DNA from 4 places in the Pseudoalteromonas sp. 1CM17D genome. Region 4 is predicted to be linked to each of the others. Evidence: predicted binding sites of a transcription regulator. Region 4 holds the regulator's gene; each other region holds the start of a gene.
The links. Region 4 encodes sigma-54, which starts transcription at its own class of promoters, with help from an activator protein. Its sites were predicted from a motif close to GTTGGCACGNNNNTNGNNT; they were not measured.
Positions count from the first base shown of each region.

Region 1: the regulator sigma-54 is predicted to act here: its motif matches at 2,551-2,569, upstream of MSC25_RS15035 (DUF2726 domain-containing protein).
Region 2: the regulator sigma-54 is predicted to act here: its motif matches at 2,138-2,156, upstream of MSC25_RS03395 (PA2169 family four-helix-bundle protein).
Region 3: the regulator sigma-54 is predicted to act here: its motif matches at 2,719-2,737, upstream of MSC25_RS03020 (EF-hand domain-containing protein).

Region 1 is NZ_JALNTP010000008.1:223,238-228,039, reverse strand. It holds gene arcB (aerobic respiration two-component sensor histidine kinase ArcB) at 1-1,347, opposite strand, end outside; gene folE2 (GTP cyclohydrolase FolE2) at 1,574-2,494, shown strand; gene MSC25_RS15035 (DUF2726 domain-containing protein) at 2,609-3,205, shown strand; gene mtnN (5'-methylthioadenosine/S-adenosylhomocysteine nucleosidase) at 3,325-4,032, shown strand; gene ampE (regulatory signaling modulator protein AmpE) at 4,033-4,802, shown strand, end outside.
Region 2 is NZ_JALNTP010000001.1:761,442-766,243, forward strand. It holds gene aceK (bifunctional isocitrate dehydrogenase kinase/phosphatase) at 1-1,068, shown strand, start outside; gene MSC25_RS03390 (LysR family transcriptional regulator) at 1,086-2,024, shown strand; gene MSC25_RS03395 (PA2169 family four-helix-bundle protein) at 2,198-2,641, shown strand; gene MSC25_RS03400 (TonB-dependent receptor) at 2,944-4,802, opposite strand, start outside.
Region 3 is NZ_JALNTP010000001.1:684,713-689,514, reverse strand. It holds gene MSC25_RS03040 (putative RNA methyltransferase) at 1-426, opposite strand, end outside; gene MSC25_RS03035 (energy-coupling factor ABC transporter permease) at 423-1,070, opposite strand; gene xthA (exodeoxyribonuclease III) at 1,076-1,882, opposite strand; gene MSC25_RS03025 (exonuclease III) at 2,124-2,555, shown strand; gene MSC25_RS03020 (EF-hand domain-containing protein) at 2,777-3,298, shown strand; gene scpB (SMC-Scp complex subunit ScpB) at 3,450-4,040, shown strand; gene rluB (23S rRNA pseudouridine(2605) synthase RluB) at 4,037-4,802, shown strand, end outside.
Region 4 is NZ_JALNTP010000008.1:47,496-52,297, reverse strand. It holds gene lptA (lipopolysaccharide transport periplasmic protein LptA) at 1-502, shown strand, start outside; gene lptB (LPS export ABC transporter ATP-binding protein) at 499-1,224, shown strand; gene MSC25_RS14215 (RNA polymerase factor sigma-54) at 1,294-2,793, shown strand; gene hpf (ribosome hibernation promoting factor) at 2,821-3,108, shown strand; gene MSC25_RS14205 (PTS sugar transporter subunit IIA) at 3,113-3,565, shown strand; gene rapZ (RNase adapter RapZ) at 3,585-4,430, shown strand; gene MSC25_RS14195 (HPr family phosphocarrier protein) at 4,471-4,743, shown strand.

The sequences.
Region 1 (4,802 bases), 180 kb from region 4:
ATCAAATATGCGCGAGAGTTGATCCTCTGGGATCCCCTGCCCTGTGTCTGATATTTTAAGTTCAAGCCACGGTCCATCGTTACGCTCTTCTCGGCTACATGTGAGTTTTACCTCGCCATGCTGGGTAAACTTAACGGCATTATTAATTAAGTTCCATACCACTTGGCGTAAACGCGTTGGGTCTAGGAGTGCATAAACATCTAATGTGCCATTTCGCTCAATTGAAAATTCAAGCTCTTTTTGTTCAGCAATTAAACCTGCAAAGTTCACTACATCGTTAATAAAGTCTGAAACGTTAATAGAGTCGGTTGCTATATCTAACTGCTCTCGGTCTATTTTATCTAAATCTATAATATCGTTAAAAATATTACCTAAGGTTTCAGCGCTCGAAAATACCGTATTACACCAACTGCGTTGCTGCTTATTAAGCTCTGTATCAAGTAGCATTCGGGTTAAACCTACAATGCCATTTAATGGTGTTCGCAGCTCATGGCTAAGCGTTGCTATAAACTTACCTTTATCCTTATAGGCTGTTTCAAGCGCTTGTGCTGCTTCTTTACGGCTGGTTATATCACGGCCAAATGCAAGCAAACCTATGTAGTCACCTTGATCGTTTATAAACGGTAATTTACGCAGCTCAAACCAACGGTTTTCACCATTAACCATATATTCAACATCAATTGTCAGCGCTTGATGCGTTTGCTCTACTTGTTTATCGGTTCTGAGTACTTCTGCTAAAAAGTAGCTCGGGAAAATTTGCTCAACTGTTTTACCAATTAATTCAGCACTGGTTTTGCCCATAACCTCTTCAAACATTTTATTACAGCCGGCAAACACGCCGTTGTTATCTCGGTAATAAAATAAATCGGGGGAAGAGTCGACAATAGAGCGAAGGAGCATGCCTTGCTGAGCAAGTTCTTGTTGTGTTTTTTTACGCTCTGCTATTTCGCGGCGAAGCTCTTCAATGGCGCGATGCTTGGCATGAAAAGCCATTTTTCGCTCATCTATTTCAATGTTGAGGCGGTTGATATTATCTTTTAATGTTTGATTTAACAGCTTTTCTTGTTTTGTGGCGCTGTCTAAATAAGCGTATGAGGCATCTAATTGTCTAATCGAGTTGAGTAAAATACTGATCATAAAGGGAGATACAACCGCGGTAAAAAATACCACAGCTAAAATATCAACTAAATTAACCTCACCCAGTGCCACATAATAAAACATACTCGACAATATAAGCGACACGCCTAATAAAAGCGCGTAGCACATTGCCGCGGTTTTTAACTCACCAAAGCGAGTTATTAAACTAGAAAGTACTCGAGCCCAAGGGCTCAAAGAAGAATCGGTCATAGGTCAGTGTATCTCGTTACTAGGCATAAATAAAAAGTGCCTATTAATAGTCAAACGCATTTTGCAGCAGATTTTAGCATTTTTCTATTAGCTATATTCATGTTGTGCGACAAAAACAGAAAATTTTCATGTTTACTTTTGCCTACTTGTTAAACTCATCATTTCAGCAATAAATTATTTAGTGTAAAATGCTGCGCTTTATTATGACCAATAACGAGTAGCGCACATGCAAACCAACATGCCCGATATAGCTGATACGGCTCCCGCCTTACAAACAGGTAAGTTAGACTGGGTTGGTATGGGCGAAATAGAACTGCCATTTATTTTTGAATCGAAAGATTTAGCACCCGTTACCGTTAACGCAAAAGCGCGTGCCTTTGTTAATTTGCATAAAGAAGACGCTAAAGGCATTCATATGTCGCGTTTATTTTTAGCGCTCGATTTACTCTCTACAGAGCAACAAGTTAACCCACAAACTTTAGCTCAAGCACTCGATACCTTTATCACCAGCCACGAAGGATTAAGTGACAAAGCCCAAATAGAGTTTAAATTTGAGTTACCGCTGCGTCGTAAATCGTTGTTAAGCGGTAAAGCAGGTTGGAAAAGCTACCCAATTACCCTAACCAGCACTATTGAAAATAGCGTAATTAGCTACGAGCTAAGCGTTGATGTTACTTATTCATCAACCTGTCCATGCTCTGCAGCACTTGCTCGCCAGCTTATTCAAAATGCTTTTAGCGAAAAGTTTAACCAAGAAACACTTAATCAAAAAGACGTTTTAGCATGGCTAGGTACAACGCAGGGTATTGTGGCAACGCCTCACTCACAGCGTTCAATTGCAAACGTTAAAGTAAAGCTAGACAACACGATTAGTGAATTTGACGTAGTAAATTTAATTGATACATTAGAAGCTGAACTAAAAACCCCCGTACAAGCGGCAGTAAAACGTGAAGATGAGCAAGAATTTGCCCGCCTTAACGGTCAAAATTTAATGTTTTGTGAAGACGCTGCACGTAAAATTAAAGCGGTTCTTGAAAACGATAACTTTAGTGATTACTGGCTGCAAATTAATCATTACGAATCACTCCATGCGCATGATGCAGTCGCTATTGCCGTTAAAGGAATTGAGGGCGGTTACAAAGCCTAGCAGCCCTGCTGCATTAATAATAAATACATACGGTAATTAGCCATAACAACCAATTTTTAGGCACGTAAATTGCTTTACTTGAGCAGTGTCAATTTGTTGTTATGGAGTTACCGTATGGAATTCGCTTTATTATCAATTTTAGTATTAGTGGTTGGGGCCTCTGTGGTTGCGTCAAAATTTAGTGATGATGGCGGCAATCCCTATCCTTTTACCCGCAAACAAACCGTGTTTACACAGGTTGAGGGTGCATTTTTAAATCTTTTAGAGCGTGCGGTAGGCGATCAATACAAAATTGTGAGCCGCGTCAAACTCATCGATGTAATCGACTGCAAGCAAGGCCTTTCTGCTAAATCAAAACGTGCAGCTTTAGCTAAAGCTAAAAATAAACAACTCGATTTTGTGCTGGTAGATAAAGAAAAAATGACGATAGTGGCAGCGGTCGATTTAGTTAACAACGCCAATAAAGATGGCCACAAAGCGCAGCGCGACTGGTTTGTAAACGGCGCTTTAGAATCTGCTGGCATTCCACATATTCGTATGAAAGTAAAATCAGGCTACCGCCCTTCTGAGGTGCGCGATGCAATTATGTTTAAATTAGGCAAACCTGCAGCGGTGCAATCGGCTCGTCCAACACGTAATCGTGTAAGTAAACCTGCGGTATTGTCACCTTCTCAGGCTAAAGCGCAAACCACTGCGTTAGCCGAAATTTAAAATAGAATTAAATACTCTCCTAAAAGTATTTAAAGCGAGCCGTAAAACAGCTCGCTTTTTTGTTTTTTATTGCTAACTTCACGTATAATCTACGTATTCAAACTCAGGAATCAAACACTATGAATGTTGGTATTATTGGCGCAATGGAGCCAGAAGTTAAAATTTTACGTGAAGCAATGCAAAACCCACAAGTGCTAACTAAAGCAGGGTTTACCTTTTACACAGGCGAATTAGCAGGTAATACAGTAACACTTGTGCAATCGGGTATTGGTAAAGTGGCCTCAACGATTGCAACCACGTTATTAATTGATAACTTTAATCCTGATTGTGTTATTAACACAGGTTCTGCCGGTGGCTTTGATCCCTCTCTAAGTGTTGGCGATGTTGTTATCTCTTCAGAAGTACGTCATCACGATGTAGATGTAACCGCTTTTGGCTACGAAATTGGCCAAGTTCCACAAATGCCAGCAGGCTTTGCCGCACACCCAAAACTAGTTGAAGCTGCCGAGCAAACCATTGCGCAAATTAGCGAAGTAAAAACCTTAGTAGGCTTAATTTGTACGGGTGATTCATTTATGTGTGATCCAGTGCGAATTGATAAAGCACGCAGCGACTTTCCTACAATGCTTGCAGTAGAAATGGAAGGCGCATCTATTGCACAAACGTGTTTTGCGCTTAATACGCCATTTGTGGTTATTCGCTCTATGTCTGACATTGCCGGTAAAGAGTCGCCGCAATCGTTTGAAGAATACTTAGAGACTGCATCAATCAACTCATCAAAAATGGTTGTTGCACTATTGGAAAAACTAACAAAAGTTACGCTGTAAATGCTAAGCAATATTGTTCAAAACCATTTGGACTTTATTGCCTTTTTTGTGGCGCTCATTGCTGAGCGCTTTTTCCCGTTAAAAAGCTGGTATCACCCTAATACAGTATTAACCGCTATATTTAGTGCTATAGGAAAACGGGTTTATAAACCAAGTGAGCCTAAAAGTTACCTTTATTTAGCCTCCACTCTTGCCTGTGCGCTAGTTTTAAGCGTTATTCTTATTATTATTGTGTTACTGCTTGAATTTGCCTTTTATCCTGAGCTGCTAGCGGGCCTCATTTTATATTTGTGCCTAGAAAGCAAAGCGATTGAAAAAAAAGCCCTGCGGGTTGCAAAGTTAGTAAAACAAAACCAAAAATCTACCGCGCGTGAACTCGTAAAGCCACTGCTTGCCCGAGAGGTCAATAAGCTCTCAGCGCCAGGTATTATTAAAGCCTTAATTGAAAGCTTAATTTTACGAACTGCCCGTAATTACTTTACCGTTATATTTATATTTTTATTACTTGGGCCAATTGCCACTTTAGCGTATCGGCTACTGACTTTAATGCAGCATGCTTGGCGCGCCGATATACCACCTAATAGCCACTTTTTAAAACCGCTTAAAATACTTTTGTTTGTAATCGAATTTATCCCCGTACGCTTACTTGCATTAACCATTGCCGCAAGCAAAGCCAGTAAACAAAGTATGCATTACATAAAGCACTATGGCAGACACTTTTATCAAACAAATACAGGATGGATTTTAAGTGTGTGCTCCGCCTCTATTGG
Region 2 (4,802 bases), on a different contig from region 4:
GTGCAGCCTTTTATTATTGCAGTACTGCACCATGAAGATAAAGGCTTATACCTCGATGCGCTATTAACCAAATCATCGCAAATGCGGGTTATTTTTGGCTTTGCACGGGCTTATTTTATGGTTGAAACCCATGCGCCCTCAGCCATGGTGCGATTTTTAAATCAACTTATGCCTAATAAAACACTCGCTGAGCTTTATAATGCCATTGGGTTTCATAAACAAGGTAAGACAGAGTTTTACCGTGAATTTTTACATCACTTGTCTCACTCAGACGATAACTTTATTATAGCGCCAGGCACACCAGGCATGGTTATGATGGTATTTACGCTGCCCTCTTTTGGCTATGTATTTAAAGTAATTAAAGATAAGTTTGGCGAAAGCAAACCGTTTGGCCGCGATACCGTGCTTAAACGCTATCAACTGGTAAAAAGCCATGATCGGGTTGGTCGCATGGCCGATACCATAGAATACTCTAACGTCGTATTTCCTTTGGCACGCTTTGATAGTAATTTACTGGCACAGCTACATAAAACCATTGGCTCATCTATGGTAATTGAAGGCCCGTGGCTTATTATCAAGCATTTATATATTGAAAGGCGCATGACACCGCTTAATTTATTTTTAGAAAACGCCAGCGAAGAAAGTGCTGCCGATGCAATAGAAGAGTACGGCCAAGCACTTAAAGAAATGATTGCGGTAAATATATTCCCAGGCGATATGCTGCTTAAAAACTTTGGGGTAAGCAAACACAAGCGCATTATTTTTTACGACTACGATGAGGTTCAATACCTAACAGATATGAACTTTAGGGCCTTCCCTAAGGCCAAAAGCTATGATGATTACTTAACTGATGAACAAAGCTACTCAGTTGCGCCGCAAGATGTTTTTCCTGAGCAACTTTGTACCTTTGTTATGCCAAACCCAAAGTACAAACAGTTTTTGCTCAGTACACACCCCGAGCTTGTTGATGTTAGTTTTTGGAAGCAAGCTCAGCAAAATATAAAAAAGGGTCATGTTAGTCACATATACCCATACCCGACAGCACAACGCTTTATTCATCACTGGTAAGCGTTAAAGGACACACAATGAACATAAGTAAAATAGATTTAAATTTGCTGGTTTACCTCGACACCCTATTACGTGAGTGTAACGTAACCCGCGCCGCTAACCAGTTAAGTATTACTCAACCAGCTATGAGTAACGGCCTTAAGCGTTTAAGAAACTTGTTTAACGACCCAATTTTGGTACGTACCAGTGAAGGTATGGTCCCCACAGAGCGTGCTATAGAGCTGCAGCCGGTTATTCGCGGTATATTAATGACCCTAGAAGAAACCCTCGCACCTAATCGCGAATTTGAAGCCAGCCAAAGTAAACGTGTTTTTAGAATAATGGCCAGTGACTATGCAGCCAGTACATTAGCGCCAAAGCTTTTAAGTAAACTTCATGAAGAAGCGCCCGATACAACCCTAGATATACTTACGCCTAGTGATGTAACATTTCATGATGTTGAAAATGGTAAAGTGGATATGGCAATTAACCGCTTTGAAAACCTTCCGCAATCTTTTCATCATAAACGCATATGGAAAGACAGCTTTTGCTGCTTAGTAAAAGCCGACAACCCAATTATCGAAAACTTTAGCCTAGACAGCTATTTAAAAGCCCGCCATATATGGGTAAGTAAAACCGGCTTTGGGGTCGGCGTAGGTATGGACCCTAAAGATGTACAAAAGCTAGGTTGGGTAGATGAAGCACTTGCCCATTTTGGTAAACACCGAAATATTGCCACGTTTACCCGTAATTACCACGTAGCCATTCATTTAGCAAAAGAGCAAAATTTAGTGGCGACCTTACCTTCAAAGGCTGCCAATATTTACTTAGATGATGCAGGCCTTAAAATTTTAGAGCCTCCATTTCCTATACCACCTTTTGAACTAGATATGATTTGGAGCCCTTTACTGCATCGCGATGCAAGTCATATTTGGTTACGCCAAAAAGTAGCCGAAGTGGCGGATGAGCTTAAATAACCTTATTACAAAAGCCATGTAAAATTTGCGAGGTTGTTTTATTTTAAATAGCCTTGCAGCTTGCTGAATAAAGAAATAATCAATAATTACAATAGTTTAAAAATTAAAATGAAATTGGAATGGCCTTTGCTTTGGTTACTATGAAACTTAAATTCATGTAAAGAGAGGTCATTATGAATACCCATCAAGGAACAGAAGCAACTCATATTACTGACATCATCCAAGTAATGAACAGTGGCATTGATTTTTATCAAAAAGCGCAAGAGAAAGTTGAAGACCCAGCCATTGGCGCATTATTTCAACGCATGATTGACGCACGAAAAGTAAGTGTTGAGCGCTTACAACCTTATGCTGTTAACGAAAAAGGTGAGCGTGAAGACGGCTCTTCTTTTGCTGTAGAAGCACGCAGAGCTTACACAGCCCTACTTACTACGTTTAGTTCTCATAACGATAAAACATACGTTAAAGAGCTTGAAGAGGTAGAAGATAAAACACTTGAAGAAATTAAAGCAGCGATGGATAAACCACAGCCAGCCGACTGTGAAGCAGCCTTAGCGAAAACCTTGCTAACGATGCAAAGCTGCCACACCGAAATGAGCCGTATGCAAAAGCATTAATTTTCAATTGCATATATTTAAAACCCAGCCTAGCCGCTGGGTTTTTTATTATTTCAACGTCCAGTTTAAACCCTGCTATGTATAGCCAAGTCCAAAATGCCTCATTTAGTATTATCAAAGCCATACAGGGGGTATACCAATCCGTAATAATGTTTAATTAAGCGAATTGGTATAATTTAACGCTGAGGTAAGGCGCAACACAATAAAAAATCGCGGTTTACAAATAAATGCTAAAAAGGCTAAATACAAAAAAAGGGCCTTACGGCCCTTTGAACTTAAATAACATAAGGGAGTGTTATTTATTAAAAACGGTATTCTGCACCTACATAGTAATAAGCACCATTAAAGCCAAATGGCGCTGAACGGCGAGAGTATTCAAATACCCCATCGCTGCTTACAATAGTATTGCCATTTGAATCTACAATTGTGCCCGAGCGTGAGTTACCAATGGTGTTTTTATCTGGGTACACGTCAAATAAGTTATTTGCACCAATATTTACAGATAAATCTTCAGTCACGAAGTAGTTAACTTTAACGTCAATTAAAATTTCTGCACCGTAGGTTTGGCGCCCGCCATCTTCTACTGTGTATTCACCAAAGCGGTTGAGTGAAAGGTTTACAGTCCAATCACCACGCTGGTAAAGCGCACTTAAGTTGATGCGATCTTCTGGTTGCCACTCTTCAATAATTGAAATTTCTTGATCAGAGAAAACATCTTCAACAGGTACGGTTTCAAGCCCTGAGCCCGATGGCGTAAATAACGATACCACCTCAGTTTCAGTAAAGTTAGCTGCTAAAGTAAAATCAAGCGTGCCACCTAACCCCTCGGTATTCCAAGTAGCTACAAAATCAATACCCGAAGTTTCGGTATCTGCACCATTTAAGAAAAACTGCCCTGCACCTGCGCCTGAGCTGATTAATGCAGCATCTAGGCTTGAAGAAAGCCCTTTGCCTAAACGATTACTAATTACTATGCGGTCGTCAATATCAATTGAGTAGTAATCCACAGTAACATTAATGTTATCCGTTACGTTGTAGACAATACCTAAACTACGGTTTTGCGATTTTTCTTCTTTAAGTTTTGGAATACCTAAACTTTGTGCAAGGGTTGAATCGTTTCTGAATGTACCTACTTCTTCAGCAACTAATGAGCCGTCTTCAGCCACAACAAATTGTGTGCTGATATTGTTAAAATACAATTGCTGCATTGATGGCGCTCTAAAGCCTGAGCTTAATGCACCACGCAGTGACACATCATCAGTAATTGCCCAGTTACCCGCAAGCTTAAAGTTTACCGTGTCGCCAAAGCCTTTGTAATTATCGTAACGCAGTGCGCCTGATAAAATGACATCTTCAATTAGGTAGGTTTCTGCATCAAGGTAAAACGAAATTACATCGCGTGACTCATCAACCGATGATGCCGGCGAAGAACCACCAAAACCTTGCGTGCCGCCAGAGGCATCTTCAGAGCCTACACCGCCACTTAAACCACTATAAATACTTACCCCATCAAGGGTGTCGTAATCACGATAAGCATATTCGCTGCCCTCTAAAATACGGTATTCATCGGTACGAATTTCTGCACCCATAGCCAATGAGTAGTCATCAAAGTTTTGTGTAAAATCTATATTAATGGTTTGCAGTGATAACTCCATGCCATAGGCATAGGCTTCACGCGGAATAGTACTACGAATATCAGCGGCACTTAAACCTTGCTCGTAACGTAAAAAGTTAGCGTACGAGGCATTGATTGTGTCACTTGTTGTGTAATCAATGCTGTTTTCACCGTAGGTGTACGATACATCTAAACTTGCATCGTTATCAAAGTCGGTTTTGTAACCAAAGTTGTAAGAAATATCATCAATTGTGGTATTAATTTTAGGTAAAAAGCCTAACGGGATAGTTGCATCGTTGTCTTGTAAAACAGGGTTACCGCCCGCATTTGCATTATGACGGAAAAACGCTGCTGATTCGTTATCGCGCGTTGAATAAGTAATAAAGCCATACAGCTCGCCATCACCTAACTCATACCCTGTATTAACGGTTAAGCCAAATTGTTGTGAGTCGGCATCGCCAATACGAAAAGTGTCTCTGTCGGCGGTCAATTCACGCGGATCGCCTGCCAGTAAAGTACCGTCGCTAAGCTCTGTACACCCATAAA
Region 3 (4,802 bases), on a different contig from region 4:
AAAAGGCGCCTGGCTAATTGATGCAACGCTAAAATGACATTGTGGGTATCGCTTTGCTGCATATTTTACGGCTGATTTAGAAATATCGACGCCGTATACCTGCGCCTCTATTTTATCGGCAATGGCATGAGTATAAAATCCTTCGCCGCAGCCTAAATCTATTAGCACGTTTGGTTTGCGCTCACTAATTATATTACTTAATGCGCGCTGTAAAAATGCGTAAAAGCCTTGCTCTAAAAAAGCACGCCTTGCTTGTACCATTTCGAGCGAATCACCCGGTTGCTTTGAGTTTTTGTGTTGCACCGGTAATAAATTTACATAGCCTTCTTTGGCAAAGTCGAAGGTGTGATTATTGTCACATCGAAGTGATGAACTATGTTTTAAAAGGGCGTGGTTACATAAAGGGCATTGGTATTGCAGACTCATGAGTCTAGGTAGTCCTTATCATAAAAAGTTTTGACCCAGTGTGGCCGATAAGTGATCAAAAGCGTAATGGCCATACCGTTAAGCATTGCCTCAGGAAACCAAATGATAGCACTTAGGTATACGTAATTATCTGCCAATTCTTGCCAATTATATTGCCCTATAAGCAAATAAAATAAAGCCCCTAAGCTTATTTTTAGACATGCAATAAAGCCTGCCAATATAAAAGAGCACACAAAAATATAAACAAAAAAGTGACGCGGTAAATACTGATAACTCATTATAAAGCCAAGGTAGCTTAATAATGTAGGAATAAATGCACCAAACAGTATTTGCATGGGCAAAAGGTTAAGATCAATGTTTGCAAAAGCCGCCAGTAGGGCACTGGCTAGCAGGCTACTTAAAATAGCAAGGCGCCACCCTAAAATTAGCGTTGCGGCAGTTACACCTAAAATGTGTAGATCAAGACCGCTTAAAATACCCGCTTTAATTTGCCATAACATGGCAAACACTAAAGCACACGCAAGCACCCCTATTTGCCGTGCCGGCGTTTTATAAAGTGCTTTATAGGTGTTTTTTTCTACGCTTATAAAGGTAATAATTAAAACAAAGGCCCAAAGTAGCCCTTGCATTTTAAGCGTTAACATAGCAATTATTTAAAGGTTGACCAAATTGGCGCATGGTCAGAGGGCTTTTCTATGCCGCGTAATTCGTAATCTATGCCGGTATCAATACATCGCTCGGCAAGGGCATGGGTAGCAAGTACAACATCAATGCGTAGGCCACGATTATCTACAAACCCTTTAGAGCGATAATCAAACCACGAGTATTTGTCGCTTGTTTCAGGGTTTTGCTCTCTGAAGGTATCTTTAAAGCCCCAATTTAATAATTTAGCAAGCCATTCGCGCTCCTCTGGTTGAAACGAGCACTTACCTGTTTTAAGCCAGCGTTTAGCGTTTACTTCACCAATACCAATATCTAAATCGGTAGGCGAAATATTGATATCGCCCATAACGATAACGTCTTCATCTGGCGTGTGGTTTGTTTCTAAATGGGTCATTAAATCTTTGTAAAACTGGCGCTTATAAGGGAATTTTGTTTCGTGATTTATATTATCGCCTTGTGGGAAATAACCATTCATTACCGTTAGGTCGCGGCTATTTTCTTGCTCAACTGTCACACTTATCATGCGTTTTTGTGCTTCTTCAGTGTCGCTGGCAAAACCTTTTAAGACCGATTTAGGCTCATTTTTGCATAACATTGCCACACCGTAGTGCGCTTTTTGACCATGAAAATAAACGTGGTAACCCATTTTTTGTACGTCCTCGAGAGGGAACGCCTCATCATGAACTTTAATTTCTTGCAAACCAATAATGTCTGGCTGGTGTTTATCTATAATTGCTTGTAACTGGTGTAAGCGAGCTCGCAGACCATTGATATTGAAAGAAATAACCTTCATAAAATTTACCTTTAATTAGACTCTGTTTTTATAACTAAATTGTATCAGCAAATAAGCCTACATAACATGCTCGAAATGAGAAAATAGCTGCGCAAATGTTGATCAATTGGTGCGTAAAGTTTAAACATTGTAAATGCTTTATTAATTATTTAAATAAATAAAAAATTCAATTGATCTCGTAATTATTGAATATATAATGCGCAAAAATTACTTGTTTAGTCGTTCAAATAGGATCTCTCTCATGAAAACACAATTACTTTTAGCTACTGCTTTATTAGCCTCTGCGTCTGTATCAGCAAAAAGCAACACTTACTTTAGCCAAGATAATAAACTTGAATCTAAATTATGTGTATTAAGTGCAAATGAAGGCTTTAGCGCAGCGCGTAAAGAAGCAGCACAACACGGTGTATACTTATCGCGTTTTTCTGAAAGTGTTTTATGTAATGGTCAAGATATTCGCGACATTGCTAAAAAAGTAACGTCTAACCAAGCTGCTGAATCAAAAGTTGAAGTGTTTGCAAAAGATGCACACCAAGAAACACAGTTATGTATCACAGCGTTAAAGCAAGGCCTTGCGCCTGTTCGCCAAAAAATTGGTAACTTAAACTCGTTAAAGTGTAACGGACAAAACGTAACTGAATTTGTAAAGCGTTACCAAAACGCAGCAATCTAATTGCGCGGTAACATATAGATTAAAATAATGCCCAGTTTGTACTGGGTATTTTTTTGCAAAAATTACAAGGTATGCAGCAATCATTGCAAAGCTAAGTAATTGATTAATGTATATAAAATAAGCTAAATGCACGTAACTCATTGATTGTTGGCGGCTTGTGCACTTTGGCATTGGACTTGTATTAGTTAAAGTGACATTTACTAACTACAAGGATACGTCTTATGAAAAAGTTAACACTCGCAACAACTATTTTAGCTTCGTTAAGTTTAGCCGCTTGTGCCTCAAACCAAGGCCTTGAAAAAATCGATAGCGATTTTGCAAGTTTAGATAACGACAGTGATGGTTATATTTCAAAAGTAGAAGCAGATGACGATAGCATCTGGGGCCACTTTTCAAATATTGATACCAATATGGATAACGAGATCAGTCGTAAAGAATTTAACACTTACATGCAGTTAAATACCGGTAAGGTAGCGACTGACAGCGAAGTAAGTGAGTCGGCGTTTAAAGCTAAAATAGCTAAATTTGATAAAATCGAAAATGATTTTAGAAGTTTAGATAACGACAAAAATGGTTACATCTCAGTAGAAGAAGCTGACGATGATGATATTTCAAACCATTTTGGTTACATGGATGGCAACAATGATAAACGCATCAGTAAAGGTGAGTTTAAAGGCTACATTAGCAAATACGGTAAAGCCGTTGCTGAAGATGATGCGCTAAAGCATTATAAAAACAGCTAATATTAGCTAAATACGCTACACATAAGAGCCAGCATTAATTGCTGGCTTTTTTGTGCATTTAATTTGTTTTAAAAGCAGATATATTTTCCCCCTTTTGCGATGTTCTGTCATAATAGATGGCTACGTATTTTAAAGGGCAAAGCAAAATATTATGGCGGGTCGTCGAATTAGTGATGAACAATTAATTGAGATCATTGAAGCGGCTATATTTGTCGCAGACAAACCTGTTAGCAAACGCCACTTAAAAGATACTGTATTGGCTGATTTAGCTATTTCTATGTCACGAATTAACACTGCAATAGACGCTATACATACCCACTATCAAACACGTGGCATTAAGCTAGTTGAAGTAGGCAGTGGCTATCGCTTTCAAGCGTGTAGTAGTTTAAGCCCTTGGCTTAGTAATTTATGGCAAGAACGTGCACCTAAGTACTCTCGCGCACTACTAGAAACATTGTCGTTAATTGCCTACAGGCAACCAATAACGCGTGGTGAAATAGAGCAAGTACGAGGCGTAACAACCGGAACAGCAATTATTAAAACCCTCCTTGAGCGAGAGTGGGTTAAAGTAGTAGGGCATAAAGAAGTACCTGGTAAACCAGCGCTTTATGCAACAACAAAATTATTTTTAGATTATTTTTCGTTAACCGGTTTAGATGAACTCCCTGCATTGCCAGCGCAACAGGAAAGTAAAATAAACCAGTTATTAAGTGATCCTTCTGTGAGAGAACCATCCGAATGAGTATTCAAGGTGAAAAGTTACAAAAAGTCCTAGCCCGTGCAGGGGTAGGCTCACGACGTGAAATGGAAAAATACATTGATGCAAACCGCGTAAGTGTTAATGGTAAAGTGGCTAAATTAGGTGACCGTGTTGAGGAAACAGACTTAATACGTGTTGATGGCCACAGCGTAAAAATTGAAGAAAAAGCCGACCGTATTTGTCGTGTAATTATGTACAACAAGCCAGAAGGGGAGTTAAGTACACGTAAAGACCCAGAAGGACGTCGTACTGTTTTTGACCGTTTACCACGCATAGACGGTGAGCGTTGGATTGCTGTTGGTCGACTAGATATTAACACAGCAGGTTTAATGTTATTTACCAACGATGGTGAGTTAGCGAACCGCTTAATGCACCCAAGTTATGAAGTTGAGCGTGAATATTCAGCCCGTGTATTTGGTGAAGTGACCAATGAAACCATTAAAAACTTAACGCGTGGCGTAGAGCTTGAAGATGGTCCTGCTAAATTTTTAACGGTTAAATCTTTGGGTGGTGAAGGCATTAACCGCTGGTACAATGTAACGCTAAACGAAGGACGTAACCGCGAAGTTCGCCGCTTATGGCAATCGCAGGATGTAGAAGTATCGCGACTTATTCGTATTCGTTACGGAAAATTAGAGCTAGATAAGCGCCTTCCTCAAGGTGGCTGGGCTGAACTTGATTTAGAAACCGTTAACTATTTACGCAAAACCGTTAAATTAGGCCGCGAAACACAAACTAAACTGT
Region 4 (4,802 bases):
TGCATTTAGCGCCTCTGCTGCTGAGCCTGCTGCTCAACCGCCAGCAAATCAAATTTCTATTAGTGCAGACCGTCAAGAAGGCCAACTTAAAGAAAACGTAGGTATTTTTGAAAAGAACGTCGAAATTGTGCATGGTAATCGCAAAATTACAGCCGACCGACTTGAAGTACATAAACGTGAAGACTTAGGGGATAACAAACAACTCCTTATTGCCACTGGCAGCCCAGCCTACTTCGAAGAAAAACAAGACGATGGTACCGTAATGAGCGCCAGTGCAAACGAAGTACGTTACGACGTAGCAAAGCGCTTTTTAACGCTTGTTGGCGATGCTGAAGTCGCACAAGCCGGTCAAAAAATTAATGCTAAAAGTATTACCTACGATATGCAGCAGCAGCTTATTAGCGCAGAAAAAGACGAAAACTCCACGGATCGTGTCCACACAATTTTAGTGCCTGTTGAAGCAAAACTTAAAGAAAAAACAGGTAACGAAGGTCAACCATGAGCACCTTAAAAGCAGAACTATTAGCAAAAAGCTATAAAGGCCGCCAAGTTGTAAAAAATGTAGGCCTTGAGGTAGAAGCCGGCAGCATTGTTGGCTTATTGGGCCCTAATGGCGCAGGTAAAACCACCACCTTTTACATGATTGTAGGATTAGTACCTAGCGACAAAGGTAAAATTTCTATTGATGATAACGACATTACGTTATTACCTATGCACAGCCGCGCCCGCTTAGGCATTGGCTATTTGCCGCAAGAGTCATCAATATTTAGAAAGCTGACAGTTTATCAAAACTTAATGGCTATTTTAGAAACGCGTAAAGAGCTCAATAAAGCCGCGCGAGAAGAAACGCTTAACAACTTACTTGATGAATTTAGTATTCAGCATATTCGCGATAGCCAAGGTATGGCGCTTTCTGGTGGTGAACGCCGCCGTGTAGAAATTGCCAGAGCACTGGCAGCAAACCCTAAATTTATTTTATTGGATGAGCCTTTTGCTGGTGTTGATCCGATTTCAGTGTTAGATATAAAGAAAATAATAGAACATCTTAAAAACCGTGGCATTGGCGTATTAATTACCGATCACAATGTAAGAGAAACCCTTGATGTTTGTGAAAAAGCCTACATTGTTTCTCATGGGGAGCTAATTGCATCTGGCACCCCAGAACACGTATTAAATGACAAAACTGTACGCGATGTTTATTTAGGCGAGCAATTTAGGCTGTAACATTTAAGCCACACCTACAAGCATCTGCTAATATTAATTATAACAACATAAAAGGATTGTTAGAGATACATGAGGCAATCATTACAGCTGCGCATGGGCCAGCAACTTACAATGACTCCACAATTGCAACAAGCGATTCGCTTGCTGCAGCTCAGTACATTGGATCTCCAGCAAGAAATACAAGAAGCACTTGATAGCAACCCGCTATTAGAAGTAGAAGAGCAAGATTACACGGAAGAGTCGGCTGGAAAAAATGAACAAAAAGCAGATACGGATGATGTAACCGTAAGCGCATCGGCTGACGATACAACCAGCGAGTACGAGCAAGACAGTGGCGAAGCTTTAAATAAAGACACCGTTAGCGATGATATGGCAATGGATGTAACTTGGGATGAGTACATGAGCGCAGCCCCTGCGGCATCCTCAGGCCCAATGCCAGAAGATGAGTCTATTTATCAAGGTGCCTCTACTGAAACGCTACATGAGTATTTAATGTGGCAGCTTCAGCTTACTCCTTTTAGCCCCACTGATGAAGCCATTGCTATTGCCATTGTAGAAGCTGTAGATGACTCGGGTATTTTAACGCTAAGTTGCGAAGAAATTTTAGAAAGCTTTAACCAAGAAAACGATGACGAAGTTGAAGTTGAACTTGATGAAATAGAAGCCGTTTTAAAGCGTATTCAGTTATTTGACCCTGTAGGTATAGCCGCGCGCAGTTTACAAGAGTGCTTGTGTATTCAGCTAAACCAGTTTGATAAAGACACCCCTTTTATAGAACAAACTAAAATGATCTTAACCGATCACATTGATCTATTAGCGGCACGCGACTATCGTACATTAATGAAAAAGACTAAGCTTAAAGAAGACGAGCTTAAAGAGGTCATGACCCTAATACATACCCTCAACCCAAAACCTGCAGATACCATAGTAAGGGAAGAGTCGGAGTATGTAATACCAGATGTGTCGGTTAAAAAAATAAAAGGCCGCTGGGTGGTAGAGCTAAACCCAGATAGCATGCCAAAAATACGCGTAAATAGTCAGTACGCGGCTATGTCACGTACCGTAAAATCAAGTGGTGATAGCCAATTTATTCGCTCTCACTTACAAGAAGCTAAATGGTTTATAAAAAGCCTTGAAAGCAGAAACGACACGCTGCTCAAAGTAACAAACTGTATTGTAAAACAGCAACAAGCATTTTTTGAACATGGCCCAGAAGCCATGAAGCCAATGGTTTTAAACGATGTTGCTGAAATGGTAGAAATGCATGAATCGACAATTTCGCGTGTTACTACGCAAAAATATATGCATACGCCACGTGGTATTTTTGAGCTTAAGTATTTTTTCTCAAGCCACGTAAGCACTGAAAACGGCGGAGAGTGTTCATCAACCGCAATACGTGCCCTAATTAAAAAGCTAATTGCCGCGGAAAACTCAGCTAAACCATTGAGTGATAGTAAAATTGCGGATATATTGGCAGAGCAAGGAATTAAAGTAGCTAGACGCACAATAGCAAAATACCGTGAATCGCTAGCTATTCCACCGTCAAATCAGAGAAAGAGTTTGATATAAGACGTAAAAAACAAAGAGGAAATGCTTATGCAACTAAACCTAACTGGTCGTCACGTAGAAGTAACTGATTCACTTAGAGACTATGTAAATAATAAATTTGCAAAGCTAGAAAGGCACTCAGATCATATTAGCAATGTGCATGTCATTCTCGATGTAGAAAAACTCAACCAAAAAGCAGAAGCGACTATTCATGTAAGTGGCGCAGATTTATTTGCCTCAACAGAGCACCAAGATATGTATGCCGCTATAGACTCGTTGATTGACAAGCTCGATCGTCAAGTCATAAAACATAAAGAGAAGCTTGCTAGACACTAATATTATGAAATTAAGTACATTAGTATGCCAGGACTGCAGCAAAGCTGCGGTCCTTTTTAGTAGTAAAAAAAGAATTTTAGAGTTTATCAGTGAGCTTGCTCATGAAAAGCTCCCCTACTTACCACAACAAGATATTCTTAATGCGCTGGCAAGTAGAGAAAAGCTAGGCAGTACTGGCATTGGCCGGGGTATCGCCATTCCTCATGGCAGAATGGGTGGCGTAGAAGAGCCGCTGGCTTTAGTACTTGTTAGCGACACGCCTGTTAACTTTGATGCTATTGATAACTGCCCTGTTGATATTTTTGTTGCACTCATCGTACCAGATGGCGATAACCAACAGCACCTAAAGACTCTGGCAACCATAGCTGATAAACTGAGCAACAAAGAATTTTGTAAACAGCTGCGTAGTGCTAAAACCGATGCAGAGCTGTATCAAGTAATTGTTGATCAATCGTAGTAAATACTAAGGGCTATAAATGGAGTTAATTATCATAAGCGGCCGTTCTGGTTCAGGTAAGTCGGTTGCTTTACGCGTGGTTGAAGATTTAGGCTATTATTGCGTAGATAATATTCCGGTCAACTTACTGCCCTCTTTAGTGCGAAGTGTTTCAGATAACTATGACAAAATAGCCGTTAGTATAGATGTTCGTAATATCCCCAAAGAACAAGATGAATTTAACGATATTCTCGAGTACCTTCCTGACTTTGCTAAACCCACACTGTTTTATTTAGATAGTGATGATCAAACACTGATCAAACGTTTTTCAGAAACACGCAGATTACACCCTTTATCCATCGATTCACTGCCGCTTGATTTAGCAATAAAAAAAGAAAAAGAACTGCTTGATGTACTCGTAACACGCGCTGACTTTATGCTAGATACCACCGATTTAAGTGTGCACCAATTAGCAGAGTCAATTCGCGAAAAAATACTGGGTAAAAAAGATAAGCAACTTATTGTAACATTTGAATCGTTTGGCTTTAAACACGGCATACCTAAAGAAGCTGATTATGTTTTTGATGCTCGCTTTTTGCCAAACCCCCACTGGGAGCCTGAACTCAAACCGCTTACGGGCCTTGATCAACCAGTAAAAGATTTTTTGGCAAATCACAGCATAGTGCAAAAATTCACTTGGCAAATTCAAACCTTTGTACAAACTTGGCTGCCACACTTAGAGCGCAATAACCGTAGTTACCTCACTATTGCAATTGGCTGTACTGGTGGTCAACATCGCTCGGTTTATTTAGCGCAAGCCATTGGTGAGAGCTTTGCTATGACGCATCCGAATGTCAAAATTCGTCATCGTGAGCAAGAAAAGTAACCTTAAAATAATAACCTGTTCAGTTTAGGTATAGTAATTTATGCGCTGTGAAGACACATTTTTAATAAAAAATAAATTAGGCTTACACGCCAGAGCGGCAACGGTCCTTGCGCAATTAGCTGTGCAGTTTGATGCTAAAATCACCTTACACCAAGATGATAAAGAAGCCGCAGGCGACAGCGTATTAGCTTTAATGCTACTTGAAAGCAGTAAAGGTAAAGAAGTTAAAGTAGTCTGTGAAGGCCCTGATTCAGAGCAAGCTTTGCATGCGGTTGGGCAATTAATTGCACAACGATTTAACGAGCAAGAATAATTTAAAGCACCATAGCCTTATAAGTTAAAGACTTATCTGGCCAAATTATAAAGATTTAG